DNA from 2 places in the Ruoffia tabacinasalis genome. Region 2 is predicted to be linked to the other one. Evidence: predicted binding sites of a transcription regulator. Region 2 holds the regulator's gene; the other holds the start of a gene.
What was found. Region 2 encodes LexA, which represses DNA repair genes until DNA is damaged. Its sites were predicted from a motif close to CNAACANNTGTTNG; they were not measured.
Positions count from the first base shown of each region.

Region 1: ACFO5Y_RS06005 (Y-family DNA polymerase) is a predicted target of LexA. The motif match lies at 2,184-2,197, and genes of this name have one in related genera.

Region 1 covers NZ_JBHSHQ010000035.1:68,797-76,565, forward strand. Annotated here, with positions in the region: gene ACFO5Y_RS05985 (hypothetical protein) at 1-27, shown strand, start outside; gene ACFO5Y_RS05990 (TVP38/TMEM64 family protein) at 54-680, opposite strand; gene ACFO5Y_RS05995 (hypothetical protein) at 916-1,413, opposite strand; gene ACFO5Y_RS06000 (3'-5' exonuclease) at 1,534-2,085, opposite strand; gene ACFO5Y_RS06005 (Y-family DNA polymerase) at 2,236-3,660, shown strand; gene ACFO5Y_RS06010 (DUF2642 domain-containing protein) at 3,657-4,025, shown strand; gene ACFO5Y_RS06015 (DUF5960 family protein) at 4,015-4,305, shown strand; gene ACFO5Y_RS06020 (Ldh family oxidoreductase) at 4,768-5,877, shown strand; gene aroD (type I 3-dehydroquinate dehydratase) at 5,916-6,665, opposite strand; gene ACFO5Y_RS06030 (NAD(P)-dependent malic enzyme) at 6,787-7,769, opposite strand, start outside.
Region 2 covers NZ_JBHSHQ010000050.1:60,232-68,000, forward strand. Annotated here, with positions in the region: gene ACFO5Y_RS08780 (SDR family NAD(P)-dependent oxidoreductase) at 1-395, shown strand, start outside; gene ACFO5Y_RS08785 (LapA family protein) at 396-806, shown strand; gene recJ (single-stranded-DNA-specific exonuclease RecJ) at 812-3,145, shown strand; gene ACFO5Y_RS08795 (adenine phosphoribosyltransferase) at 3,154-3,666, shown strand; gene lexA (transcriptional repressor LexA) at 3,750-4,367, opposite strand; gene ACFO5Y_RS08805 (DUF896 domain-containing protein) at 4,456-4,704, shown strand; gene ACFO5Y_RS08810 (YneF family protein) at 4,777-4,989, shown strand; gene ACFO5Y_RS08815 (ABC transporter ATP-binding protein) at 5,353-7,107, shown strand; gene ACFO5Y_RS08820 (ABC transporter ATP-binding protein) at 7,110-7,769, shown strand, end outside.

The DNA of each region.
Region 1 (7,769 bases), on a different contig from region 2:
GTACATCAAATAATTTCACGTACATAAAAAGCCAGGCACTCGCCTGGCTTCTTTTATGAGAATAAATTTGAGAGTAAACCTAAGAAATTGTGCACCCCGGCCATAAATAAAAACATCGTGACCGGTTTAAATATCAATTGGATGATGACCATTCGCTTGTAAGTCAAATCACTTAAGCCACTGATCATGATGAATAACTCATCCGGCAATCCTGGTACTGCAAGCACCACCGCAAGTATCCACTCAATGTAATAACCTCTATCTAAATAACTCAAACCTTTTTCAACTAATTTTTCATCTAAAAAAGCATATAAAATTGGCTGCCCGAAGCGTTTCGCCAACCAAAATAATATCAATGACCCGAGAAAATTCGCTGAAAACGCCAAAATAAAGCCCAGTAGTGGCCCAAATGCGGCATAAGCAATCACACTCCCGAGCCCGCCGGGAACGATTGGATACACGGTATTGATGATAGATAGAAGGAAAAAGACAATCGGTGCGAATGCCCCAGTTTTCTCGAGTCTTTCTTGAAGAATTTCTGGATGATTAAATAAGTCAATTTTGAAAAAATAGGCAAATATGATGAACGTAATCACCGCTCCGACAATGGCTACCCACTTTAACACTTGCTTATTTCTTTTGAAAAACATAATATCTTTTGACAGTGGTGCCATATCCATAAAACCTACCCTCTCTGATTGAAACAAATCGTCTTTTATTAACTTTACAGTATTATATTTATAGCTAAACTTCATAGGGCTAAAGGACCAAATTTTATCATCCGCCCAATAAAAAAAGAGAGTCACGCTCTCTTTTCGCTATAATAAACATATCATAAATCATCAGATATTTTTAGGGTGAATTCGGAAAAAAAATGGCCATCCGGGTAGGAATGGCGGGAGGTTGGGTTTTATATTAATAATCTATACCTTCTACAAGAACTTTATGTACAAGTAAGACTGGAACTGTCTTTGTTCCGCCCATAACCGTGTCATAAGTATATAATCCATGAAGTGTTCCATATAAATCAATATCATCACCGTCCATTAATCGACTGTCAGGAAGCGTAGGAAAAAAGACAAAGTAAGCTGTATCTAGATCGTCGTTACGCATCACTAAACCATATGCCATATCTAAGTCTTCCGCTTCGTCATATTGTTGCACCGTTGCATAAAAGGTATGTTGAACGTCAGTCATACCATTACGTTCACGCATAATATCTTCATATTTAATAATTTCATAATCACTATCTTTATATTCTTTCGCAGTACCTAACACAATTTCCTGATATTCGTCTTTGATTGCTTCTGCAACATCATCCATTGAGGTAGCTACAGCTTGAGCACTAGTAGGTGAGAGGGTTAATAACGATAACATGACAAATGAAACGAGTAGTTTTTTTAGCTTATCCATAAAATCTCTCCTTATTCATAAATGTTATTTATATTATACCAAAGACTGTCAGGTTAATCAATGAACCGCTTACATAATTAGACTTTTAAAAACCAGACCCAGTTAGAGTCTGTTTTGGTTCTACAATCTATAAAACTGCTTCACATTTCCTGCCTTCAACAAATCCTCCACGGTCTGCGTCTTCGAATACATCGTTAAAGCGTGGATGACATAAGCAGCAGCTCGCGCATCTTCAAGAGCATTATGATGATTAAATTCAAATTTTATTTGCTGGCATAAAGATTTTAAACTGAAACTTGAAAGCTTTCCGCGCCATAAATTACGGGCCAACTGACAAGAATCAAAATAATCCATGCCTAACTCCGGGAGTCTGAATTTTTCATTGGCTGATCGAATCACGCCTCGGTCAAATTGAGTGTGACTCACAACTGGCGCGTCTCCCACGAATTCTTGAAACCGACCAATAACTTCATGATACGCCGGTTTTCCTTGAACTTGTTCGGGTGTTATTCCGTGAATACGAATATTGTTCGGTGCAAAAGATGTCAGTGGATCAATTAATTCATAAAAATGTCTAACCATAATTCCGTCAACAACTTTTACTGCCCCAAGCGAACAGGCTGACCACCGCTGACCGTTAGCTGTTTCAAAGTCAAATGCAACATATTCCATTGAATAACCCCTTCCTTATAATCTTAATCTCCATATCAGTATATACACTTCTTACCGCTCGTCAAGTCACAAGTTTTAAAATATTCCACTTGCTTATGCGAACATTTGTTCGTATAATAGACTCAAGGTTTTATCAAAAGGAGGATTATAATGGGAAACATTCAGTATGATAAAGAACCTAAATCTGACATAGCTTTCATTGATATGAAATCCTTTTACGCCAGCGTTGAGTGCGTGGAACGTGGGCTCCACCCTCTCTATACTTCTTTATGCGTGATGAGTCGAGCAGACAATGCGAACGGCTTGATCCTCGCCTCTTCACCAACGTTTAAAAAAGTTTTCGGAAAGGATAATGTAGGTAGAAGCTATGATTTACCTTTTAATATTCAGACACGACGGTTCAATTACTATGTCGCTAAACGACAAAATTTACCAATAAATCGTGAGTATGTTCGCTTTATTGAGAGTTGGGCACGAAAAACACTCATTGTTCCTCCAAGAATGAGCTTATATATTGAGAAAAATATGATTATTCATGACATTCTCCAAAATTATGCACCTAAGGAGGAAATTCTGCCCTACTCTATTGATGAAAGTTTCATTGATTTAACACGTTCGCTAGATTATTTTGCCAAGCGAAAAAATATCTCTCGCCGTGCTAAACTCGATGGAATTTCCGAACAAATTCAACGAGAAATTTGGAAAGCAACTGGCGTTTTTTCAACAGTCGGTATGAGTAACGCAAACCCTCTTCTTGCTAAATTAGCTCTGGACAATGAAGCAAAATACAACCCCAATATGCGCGCTAATTGGTCTTATGAAGATGTTGAAACGAAAGTCTGGAACATTAAAAAACTCACTGACTTTTGGGGAATCGGTCGGCGAACAGCCATTCGTCTTGAACGAATGAAAATTTACTCTATTAGAGATTTAGCTAACAGTAACCCTGAGCTACTCAAACAAGAGTTTGGTGTTATTGGTCTGCAACTCTGGTTTCATGCTAACGGAGTGGATGAAAGTGATGTGCGTTACCCTTATAAAGCCAAATCCAAAGGTTTAGGTAACTCACAAGTTCTGCACAAAGATTATTATAAGCAATCTGATATCGAACTCGTCTTAAGCGAAATGGCCGAGCAAGTAGCTATCCGTTTGCGTAAAGCTCATAAAAAGACAACCAGTGTGGCAATATCTGTTGGCTTCTCTCACACTGCTGAACGGTCATCCATTCATGTTCAAAGAAAAGTCGACCCCACTCAAAATACAAAAGTGCTCATCGGACATGTCATCAGTCTTTTTCGTTCAAAATATAATGGCGGTGCCGTTCGAAATATCGCTGTTCGCTATAATAATTTTGTCGATGAGAAATATGCTTTTATATCTTTATTTGATAATTTTGAACAAGTTGAGAAAGAAGAAACCCTTGAAAAAACAATTGATGATGTTCGCGAACGATTTGGCTTCTTATCCGTGCAGCGTGCAACCGTACTTAAAGAAAACTCCAGAAGTAAAGCGTGTAGCCAACTTATCGGTGGCCATGCGGCAGGTGGTGCTGGTGGCTTGGATGGGTTAGCATGACAGTTGATCGAAGCTATCTTCCTTACCGTTCTGCTCGTAACTACCAAGACCGGAAGATGGCAAAATGGATAGGATTTTTCCTATCAGAACACACCACCGCACTCACAACTGAAGTCGAGACGATTGATTTTAGCCAATCGCTCCCTTTAGGCGAGAAACTTCTCTTACTCAACCAATTATACCTGCAAAGGCTACCTGGTATTTTCCAAATCATACAAGACGAAAAGTCTAAAGAAATACGCGGGAAAATCGATTCCGTACAAGCAGATCAAGTTGGCGTGCAAAGTGAGGATGCTCACTACTTTATATCTATCAAACACATTATATCAATCAAATTAGAGGAGGAATTGGACGATGGATTCTAGAAACATACAGAATAGTAGTGTTCAATTCGATTATTTCAGCGAGAACTTTATGCGATTTGAACAAGATTTTAATGCTTATTCAAATTTGGTCATCCCTTTAACATTTATGGTCGATGACATTCTTTTTACTATGAATGAGTCGCAAACCAATTACTTTAAACTCCCCGCCATGAAATCAAAAGATAATAAAAATCATTACTTTATCTTCAGAGTGAAGATGCAAGAAAACAATTCGCAAGTCCGCATTTATGAATATATCCGACACACCTCACCCTTTTAAATGTCACTTTAATGCAGCTCAGCTTCTCATAAAAATAATATAAGCGACAAAGTATCTTATTATCTTGATACTTTGTCGCTTTTGTTGTGCTTTTCGGGGGTTGGGTCGGGAAGCTGCGGTGATTCGCCAGCTCGGGTGGACGAGCTGGTGGAGTTGGCCTGGATTCGCCAGCTCAGATGCGCGAGCTGGTGAAGTTCGACTTGATTCGCCAGCTCAGATGCGCGAGCTGGTGAAGTTCGACTTGATTCGCCAGCTCAGGTGCGCGAGCTGGTGAAGTTTGTCTTGATTCGCCAGCTCAGGTGCGCGAGCTGGCGAATCCTTCTGTTTCTGCATTTACAAATTATTTTTCTATCTACTATAAATACTTTTTATAAATTCCTTGTTATTTAAACTTGAATATGCTAATTTTAAGTTATCAGGAAACGTTTACAAAACCAGTTAAAATACTAGGAGGAATAGAAAATGGGTCAAACTTTTACTGTTGAATGGGAATGGGTAACGAAGTTTGTTAAAGATGTCTTTATGGCTTATGGGATTCCAGAAGAAGATGCGGATATTTGTACAGATGTGCTACTTGCGTCTGACCGCAAAGGGATTGAATCACATGGGGTAAATCGCTTTAAACCAATTTATCTTGATCGAATTAAGGCAGGTATTCAACATCCGGAGACAAATTTTGAAGTTGTTCGTGAAACACCGACAACAGCGGTTGTGGACGGACATGATGGGATGGGACAAGTGATTGGGTATAAAGCCATGCAGATGGCGATTGATAAAGCGAAAGAGTTTGGAATGGGTATGGTTGCGGTTCGAAACTCAACTCACTACGGAATTGCGGGTTATTACACAGATATGGCCGCAAAAGCAGGTTGTATCGGCATGACCGGAACAAATGCGCGCCCTTCGATTGCGCCTACTTTCGGTGTAGAAAATATGTTAGGAACTAACCCACTCACACTCGGTTTCCCAACCGATGAGGATTTTCCATTTTCATTAGACTGTGCGACTTCAATTAGTCAACGTGGAAAGATTGAATATTACGCACGTATTGGTCAAGATACACCTGCAGGAATGGTGATTGGTCGTGACGGAAAAGCAATGACTGACTCGCCTGAAATTCTAGAAGCGTTAGTTAATGGTCAAGCAGCGCTAGCACCACTTGGGGGTATCGGTGAAGAACTCGCTGGATATAAAGGTTATGGTTATGCAACCTTTGTAGAAGTATTATCAGCTGCCCTACAACAAGGAAACTTCTTGCATATGTTATCAGGTATTGGGGAAAATGGCGAGAAACAGAAATTCCATCTAGGACATTTCTTTATTGCTATTGATACCGAAGCTTTCGTTGGTTTAGACAGCTTCAAGAAGACAGCCGGAGATATCTTAAGAGCTTTAAGAAATTCAGAAGTGGCGCCAGGTGAAGATCGCATTTATACTGCCGGTGAAAAAGAACACCTTGTGTGGTTAGAGCGTAAAGATACAGGCTTACCTCTAAATGAAGGGGTGCAACAAGAAATGATCGCTATTCGCGATGAATTAGGCTGGACAGATTACAAATTACCATTTGAATAAACACTAAAGAAGGGGAGCATGGGTTGCTCCCCTTCTTTTTATAAACTCAAATTTTTTAAAGAGACTGCTAAATCTTCGACAGCCATTTGACCGGGAGCAGATGCTTTTCCTAAAGAACCGAAAGTTGCTGCAGAGCCAAATACTTCACCAGATAAGCGACTAATCATGCCCAAACTACCCATAGACATTGTTATTAAAGGTACTTTGGTAAATTGCTGACGCCGATGAGTGGCTTTTAAAAGCGTTAAAACATCTTCGGGCGTTTGTGGCATAACAGCTATCTTGCAAATATCTGCCCCTTTACTCTCCATCAACTCAAGACGACGAATAATCTCTTCCTCTGGAGGTGTTCGTTCAAAGTCATGATTACATAGCACCACATAAATCCCTTGACTGCGACACTCTTGAATAAGATCGTCTAACTTTTCTTCTGGGATAAATAACTCAATATCTAATAAATCAACGTGTCCTTCATTAATAATTTCTTGATAAAGGGCAACATATTGCTCATAAGATAGCTCGCGTTCCCCACCTTCTTCAAAAGTACGGAAGGTAATTAACAACGGCTTATTCACCAGTTGTTTAACTTCTTGAGAAAGTTCGCTCACTGCACCCGCCTTTTCCACATCTTCATAAAAATCAATGCGCCATTCCACTAAATCGCCTGATGACTTACTTGCATCTTTTGCCGCTTGAATAACCTCAGCCTGAGTTTTACCAACAATCGGTACAATTATTTTAGGTCTCCCTTGACCAATGGTTACATTATCTATCGTCACTCGCTTCATCTTCTGACCTCGCTTACTTGATGTAATTATCTCTACGTTTGATAATAGCTTATAAAGAAGTAAAAGGCTAAAAAAACCAATGAATCTTCATGAGATCCATTGGTTTTTAATGTTAAAATTATTATTTAGTCGCATTGCGAACACTATCCGCAACAACCTCAGCTACTTTAGGGTTAAAGGCATTCGGGATGATATTCTCCACACTTAATTCTGCCTCCGGAATCACACTCGCGATTCCTTGAGCGGCAGCAATTTGCATTTCATCTGTAATATCACTTGCGCGAGCATCTAAGGCACCACGGAAAATACCTGGGAAAGCTAGAACGTTATTGATTTGGTTAGGGAAATCACTACGCCCCGTTGCGACAATAAATGCGCCCCCTTCTTTCGCTTCGTCTGGCATGATTTCTGGAGTTGGGTTAGCCATCGCGAAGATAATTGGCTTTTCATTCATCGTTGCAATCCATTCTTTCTTCAACACACCTGGCGCTGATACACCAATGAAGACATCCGCATCTTTAACGGCTTCTTGTAAATCCCCTTTCAAGTTGTCAGGGTTTGTTAAACTCGCTAAGTCTTTGTGACGCTCATCTAAAGCAGGATCATCTTCAGCAATCATACCGTCGATATCACAGACGATAACATTTTTAGCGCCTGCGGCTAACATTTTCTTAGCGATGGCCGTTCCAGCAGATCCACCACCATTAATGACGATTTTTGCTGACTCGATTTTCTTATCAACAACTTTCAATGCATTGTATAAAGCACCTAATACGACAATCGCTGTCCCATGTTGGTCATCGTGGAATACTGGGATATCCAATTCTTCTTTCAAACGTCTTTCAATTTCAAAACAACGCGGTGCAGAAATATCTTCTAAGTTAATTCCACCAAAAGAAGGAGCAATTGCTTTAACATGTGAGATAATCTCTTCAACATCTTGTGTATCTAATGAAATTGGAACAGCGTCCACATCTGCGAACGCTTTGAATAAAGCAGCTTTCCCTTCCATCACTGGAATCGCAGCTTCAGGTCCGATATTTCCTAGTCCTAATACAGCTGATCCATCAGTGACAACTGCGACTAAATTACGTTTCGTTGTAT
Region 2 (7,769 bases):
TTTTATTCATCTCTTCCATAGCTGGTAAAATAGCCACACCAAGTTCAAGTGTTTATTCGGCATCGAAGTTTGCAGTGATAGGCTATGCGAATAGTTTAAGATTGGAATTAAAGCGGTTTGGTATTGATGTGACAACAATTAATCCTGGACCTGTCAAAACGGACTTTTTCAATCATGATTCAAATTCTAAAGAATATTATGACCGTATTAAAGCATTTGCATTAAATCCACAAAAGTTAGCTAAAGATGTGACTAAACATTTAAAACCATCACGTCGCAAAAGAGAGTTAAATCGTCCCCGTTATTATCATTTTATTGATATACTATATAAAGTGTTTCCAAGTATTGGAGATAAATTAGCAGGAGAAATGTTAAATTTCAAGGAGGATAATTAGATGAAAGAACAATGGAAAGTTATTGCGATTATTATGTTACTAATCTTAGTAGTCGTTTTTGCATTACAAAATACAAATGTTGTTGGAATTGATTTCTTTTTCACTCAATTTGAAGTATCACTTGTCTTAGTTGTATTATTCAGTATTTTGGTTGGAGTTATCATTGGAATGATTGCATCAATGTCTGCGATTCAATCAAACAGAAAGAAAAATAAAGAATTAGAAAAACAATTATCAAAAGAGAAACATAATCACTCAAATACTGCGATTGAAAAAGATGCAACAATTGCTGAATTACGCAGTAAGGTCGAAGAACAAGAGCGTGTTTCACGTAATACAATTTCTGTAGAAACAGAAGAAAAACCAGAATTAAATGAAGATGTAGCAACTGATACAACAGAGGAAGTGTAATATTCGTGAAGTTCAATATGGCACAGTTTGATTGGCAAATCAGACCAGAGTTTAATAGAGACGCTTCCAAAAGTATTTCAGACAATAATGAAACAACATTTAGTTCAACTTTTTTACGCCTATGTTCAATTAGAGGTATCACAAGTACAGAAGAGTTAATTGAGAAAACAAATCAAAAACCTCAACTTTATCATGATCCTTTTTTACTATTTGAGATGGACAAAACAATCGAACGCATTCAAAAAGCGATTGAAGAATTTGAACCGATATTAATCTATGGAGATTATGATGCAGATGGTATTACCAGTACATTGATAATGTATGAGACTTTAGAGACTATTGGGGCCAATGTCCATTATTATTTACCAAACCGCTTAACGGACGGTTATGGGCCAAATAAAGCACGTTGGAGTGAGTTGGTTGACGAATTAGATATTCGATTAATCATTACTGTTGATAATGGTGTGGCTGGTTTTGAAGCTGTGGATGCAATGAATGATATAGGTGTGGATTGTATTATTACTGATCACCATGAATTACAAAGTGAATTACCGAATGCATTCTCAATTATTCATCCAAAACATCCTTCAGGTCAATATCCTTTCCCAGAATTAAGTGGGGCAGGGGTTGCTTTGAAAGTAGTCAGTGCCTTGTTAGGTGAAGTTCCGACAGAAGCAGTTGAATTGGCAGCAATCGGTACGGTGGCAGATATGGTGTCTTTAACGGATGAAAACCGAACAATCGTATTAAGTGGATTGACTCTAATTAAAGATTCAATGCGCGTTGGTTTACAATTATTATTACAAAATGAAAAAGTTAATTTAGATAACTTAACGAGTGAGACAATTGGCTTTATTATCGGCCCACGTTTGAATGCGGTAGGTCGATTAGGTGATCCGACGCCGGGCTTAGAGTTATTGAAAACATTAGATATTTCTGAAGCGGAATCGTTATTAGAAATAGTGAATGAAAAAAATCGTGAAAGAAAATCTATCACCGAAAACATTACTAGAGAAATTGAAAATCGTATGGCTCAGTATGAATCGATTCCAAATATTATTATTGAAGCAGATAAAGATTGGCCTGCCGGAGTCTTAGGGATTGCTGCAAGTCGTTTGGTTAAAAAATACCAAAGACCAGCGATTGTCTTCCAATACATAGAAGAGAAAAAGCAATATAAAGGAAGTTCAAGAAGTGTCTCTAAGATAAATATCTTCGAAGAACTCGTTAAACAAAATGAGTACCTGACTCACTTCGGTGGACATAGTCAAGCAGCAGGGTTAACGATTGATGAAGAGAATTGGGAAGACTTTAAACAAAGCATTCACAAAAGTTTTGAGCACTATACTGAATTACTAAACGAACCTGAGCCAATTGTGATTGATATGCCGTTAAGCGTGAATGAAATGACGATTGACTTTATTAATGAAGTGAATTTATTAGGACCTTTCGGTACGGATAATCCTAAACCGCAATTTATGGTCAAGGATGCTCATATTAATACAATCAGATTTATTGGTGCAGATAAAAATCATGTCAAGCTAGCCCTTAAACAAACGAATAGCCAAGCCGAATTACAAGCCATAGGCTTTGGTAAGGCAGAGCAAGCTGAAGGGTTAGAGAACGGCAGTGTTGTGTCTGTCGTCGGTGAGTTAGATATTAACGAATGGAATGGGAATCGTCTTCCACAGTTAATGCTGAAAGATATGGGTGTCAATGGTTCTCAATGGTTAGATTATCGCTCAAGTAAGATTCATAAAGATTTGTTAAGTATAGACAAAGCCTTATATGTATTCTCCCATCAACCAATTGCAGATTATATGACCAAGCAATTGAATGGTGCACCCGTTGTATTATATGAGAATGTCTCTGAAGTTAATTTAGCCCAATATAATAACCTCATCGTAATGGAACCACCCATTCAATTACAACAACTGAAAGAGATAGTGAATGCGCAAGCTTGGTCGAAAGTCTATCTAGGATCATTTGTTCAGGAATCGAAATATATGGCAGGCATTCCTACTCGAGAAGAATTTATTAATCTGTATAAATATGTCTTTGCCAAGCAAGAATTCACATATAAGACAGAATTCGAAAGTATAACAAAATCATTAAATTTACACCCTGTAAAATTAAAAGGGATGTTTTTGATGTTTTTGGAAGCAGAATTTGTTACAATTAAGAATGGTCGGTTAGAGTTTAATAAAGATGCAACAAATAATAAAATTGATTTACCTCATTTAAAGACATTTATTCAATATGAAAGTGAATATAAGTCAGAGGCTTTATTAAATTATCAGCCGTTAGACGCTATTAAAGATTATTTTGAAGGGAATTAAATAACTAAATGAACTTAAACGATTATATTGCTTCAATCGAAGATTATCCAAAGGAAGGTGTAACGTTTCGCGATATTACACCATTAATGGCAAATGGACCTGCTTTTGCGCAAGCAACACAAGAAATTGTGGACTATGCAAGAGAAGTAGGGGCTGAAGTTGCTGTTGGACCTGAAGCGCGTGGGTTTATCGTGGGATGTCCTGTTGCTTACGCAATGGAAATTGGCTTTGCGCCAGTTCGTAAAAAAGGGAAATTACCTCGTGAAATCATTGAAGTAGAATACGAACTTGAATATGGTACTGACGTATTAACGATGCATAAAGATGCAATTACACCTGGTCAAAAAGTTGTCATTATCGATGATTTATTAGCAACAGGTGGTACGGTTAAAGCTACAATCGACTTAGTTGAAAAACTAGGTGGAGAAGTTGTAGGAATTGCATTCTTAATTGAATTGAAAGAATTAAACGGTAGAGAAAAAATTGAAGGTTATAACTATAAAGCTTTAATGCAATACTAATATCTACTCTTTACTTTAAAATTCAAAAAAATCCGAACTCTACTATAGTGTTCGGATTTCGTTTTAATTAATATATTTTAAATCTAAAATTCACGGTATAAGCTAATAACTTTACCTAATATTTGGACTGAGTTTAAAATAATGTCATCCATAGCGTCATTTTCGGGACGTAAAATATAGTGATCAGACTGTTTGTAAAAAGTCTTACAAGTTGCTTCGTCATCATCAGTCAAAGCGACAACGATATCACCATTATTAGCAGAAGGTTGGCGACGAACTGTAATTAAATCACCATTGAAGATACCGGCATTGATCATACTTTCACCGTCAATTTGGAGCATGAATAAATCATTGCTATCAAAATGTTCTAAATTAGGTGGAATTGGATAATAATCAACGGCCTCTTCAATTGCTAAGATAGGCGCACCGGCAGCAACGCGACCAAGTAAAGGGATATCCTTTCTTGAAATACCCAAAGCTTCAAGCGCAATTGGCGTCAGTTCTAACGCACGTGTCTTACTCGCGTCACGGACTAAGTAACCTTTGCCTTCTAATCGAGAAAGATGACCATGAACAGTAGATGTCGAAGCTAATCCAACTTCTGCTCCAATTTCTCTGACAGTTGGCGGGTATCCATTAGAGTCAATTGCTTTATATATACAATCAAGTATATTTAATTGTTTTGCTGATATTGATTTCATAATTTCAACTCTTTCGTTTTTATTGTTTTTAGTATAGCATTTATAATAACGCTTAGCAAACAAATGTTCGTAGTAAAGGAGTGATTATATGTTAAGTAAGGATAAGATCAAACGCATCAACGAATTGTCTAAAAAGAACAAAGCAGGGACAATCACTGAAGAAGAATCGATTGAAAGAAAAAACCTGCACAAAGAATACATTCAAAGTATGAGAGATAGCATTGGTGCTCAAATTGAGGGAATTAAAGTCGTTGATCCTGAAGGGGAAGACTTAACTCCTAATAAAGTTAAAGAGATTCAAAAAGAACGTGGCTTACATAATAGAGACAACGAATAATTTTCTCTAGTCAACACAATGATTATTTAGTATTATTGTATTACATGAAGTTTAGAAGAGAGGTGTAGTTAAATGGCAACTTGGATATGGTTAGTTATCGTATTTATTGCATTAATTATTGGTTTTGTCGCTGGTTTCTTCCTATCAAGAAAGTATATGATGGATTACTTTAAGGAAAATCCACCGATCGACGAGAGAATGATTTCTCAAATGATGGCCCAAATGGGTCAAAAACCATCTAAAAAGAAAGTTCAACAAATTATGAACTCAATGAAACAGCGTTAATATAATGCTAGTAGGGGTTATCCGATTTTTTCGGATGGCTCCTGTTTTTTATTTTTTTAGATGGAATTAAACCTAAGGCAACAAAGTAGCAGCAAAAATATATTTTGATTTTGAAGCCAGTCTAATTAAATATGCATGACAATTTTAAAAGTGTTATAATACTTGGACTGTTCTCAATAGATAAGGTGCAAAAGATTTGCTTCAGTAAATTGGCTATGGTATGTTTTATGCTACTAACAGCGGTTGTATCAAGGCTTTTTTAGTTAAAAGTTAAGTTTTTGAGAAGAAAATGATAGCTTTATTTTGAGAGGCAAGGGGTATGACGCGTCTCTCTTTTTTATATTTTAGGATGGGGTGAATTGTATGGATATGTTTGGAAAACTGGGTTGGTTTTTTAAACAAGAAAGAAAAGCGTATATTTTTGGAATATCAATGTTAATTCTATTGAGTGTGATGACTGCGCTTGTGCCAATGATTATTGGTATCATCATAGATAATATGGCAGCCGGTACAATAACAGGAAGTCAGTTGGTGACTTGGAGTGTGGTTCTTGTTGTTATAGCGATTGTTCAATATGTGATGCGTTACGTATGGCGTACGAAGATTTTTGGAACATCAGCTAAACTGGAAAAGATATTAAGAGCAAGATTGTTCACCCATTTTACACAAATGGACTCGATATTCTTTCAAAAATATCGTACCGGAGATTTAATGGCGAGAACAACGAATGATTTGAACTCAATTCGTATGGTGGCTGGGGGAGGTATTTTAACCTTAGTTGACTCTTTATCTCAAGGATTACTTACATTGTTCATGATGTTTTTCTTTGTAGATTGGCGATTAACTTTAGTGTCGATTATACCCATTCCTTTGTTAACGATTTTAATTCGATTTGTTGGTCGTAAACTTCATTATCACTCACGAAAATCTCAAGCAGCTTTCTCTTCAATGAACGATAAAGTTCAAGAGAGTGTTACGGGCATGAAAGTAATTAAAACGTTTGGTGAAGAAGAGTTAGATATTGAAGACTTTAAGAAAATGACCACAAATGTTGTTGATCGAAACCAAAAAGTTTATTTATTTGATGCTGCGTTTAGACCTGCAAGTCAACTAATTATGGGTGCAGCTACGATTTTAGGTGTATTCTTTGGTGGTTTTCTCGTTTCACAAGGAGAAATTACCATTGGTTTATTAGTTGCTTTTATCAGTTATGTGACTCGTTTACAGTGGCCGATGATTGCGATCGGGCGTTTATTTAATATTTTAGAACGTGGTTCAGCAAGTTATGACCGTATTTTAGAAATTCTAAATGAAAAAAGTACGATTATTGAAGAACCGGATGCATTGAGTCAATCTATCTCTGGTGATATCCATATAGATATTGATGAATTTGCTTACCCAGACGATGAGGAAGAGGCTTCCTTACGTGATATTGATATTCACATTAAACAAGGAAACACACTTGGAATTGTTGGACGTACTGGTTCAGGTAAGACGTCATTATTTAAATTACTTTTACGTGATTATGACCAATTTAAAGGCGATATCACTTTTAATGGAATTTCGATTAAAGATTATCAATTAGATAGTTTATTAGCGAATATAGGTTACGTTCCACAAGATAATTTCTTATTCTCAACGACTGTTCGTGACAATATTCGTTTTGCGAATATGGATACGACAGATAAAGAAGTGGAAGATATTGCCAAAGTGACAAGTGTTCATGAAGATATATTAGGCTTTAGTGAAGGCTATGATACGCTCGTAGGTGAACGTGGAGTGGCTTTATCTGGAGGACAAAAACAACGTATCTCTATGGCGAGAGCGATGTTAATTAATCCAGAATTATTGATATTAGATGATTCACTTTCAGCCGTGGACGCTAAAACTGAAGAAGCAATTCTAAATTCAATTAAAGAAACACGTGAAGATAAATCAACAATTATTTCTGCCCATCGTTTAAGTAGTGTGATGCATGCGGATGAGATTGTTGTGCTTGATGAAGGTCAAATTGTTGAACGTGGAACACATGCGGAATTAATTAATAATAATGGTTGGTACCAAGAAATGTATGAACACCAACAATTAGAATTAAGCTCTGAAATGGAAGAGGTGTAATAATGGCAAGTAAAGTTCAACATGAATCAGCTTGGGCAAGAAAAATGTCCATGAGAGAGCAGTTTACTGTAACGAAACGTATCTTTGCTTTCGCAAAACCATATTGGAAGACATTCTTAGTTGCTATTTTATTTACATCTGTCACAGTAGCTGTTTCTGTTATTATGCCAAGAGTGATTCAAACATTTATTGATGATCATTTGACACATTTAGACGTTACTGTGCAAATAGCAACAACTTTTGCTTTAACCTATGGTTTTTTACTCCTATTACAAGGTGTATCTAATTATTTATCAACGTATTTATTCAATATGGCTGCTGAAAAGACAGTGGAAAACGTACGAGATACAATATTTACTAAAATTAATACGTTAGGCATGCGTTACTTTGACCAAACACCTGGTGGATCGATAGTTTCTCGCGTAACAAATGATACAGAAACGTTGAAAAACTTTTGGAATACATTCTATGCATTGTTTGAAGGGGTTGTAACGGTCATTTCAGTATTCATTGGGATGTATTTAATGAATCCAAGTATGGCAATGTTATTCTTAATCTTTGTCCCAATTATGATTGGAATTATTTGGTATTACCAAAGTTACAGTTCTCAAGTATATCGCTCAATGCGTGAGAATTTAAGTCGGTTAAATACTAAAATTAAC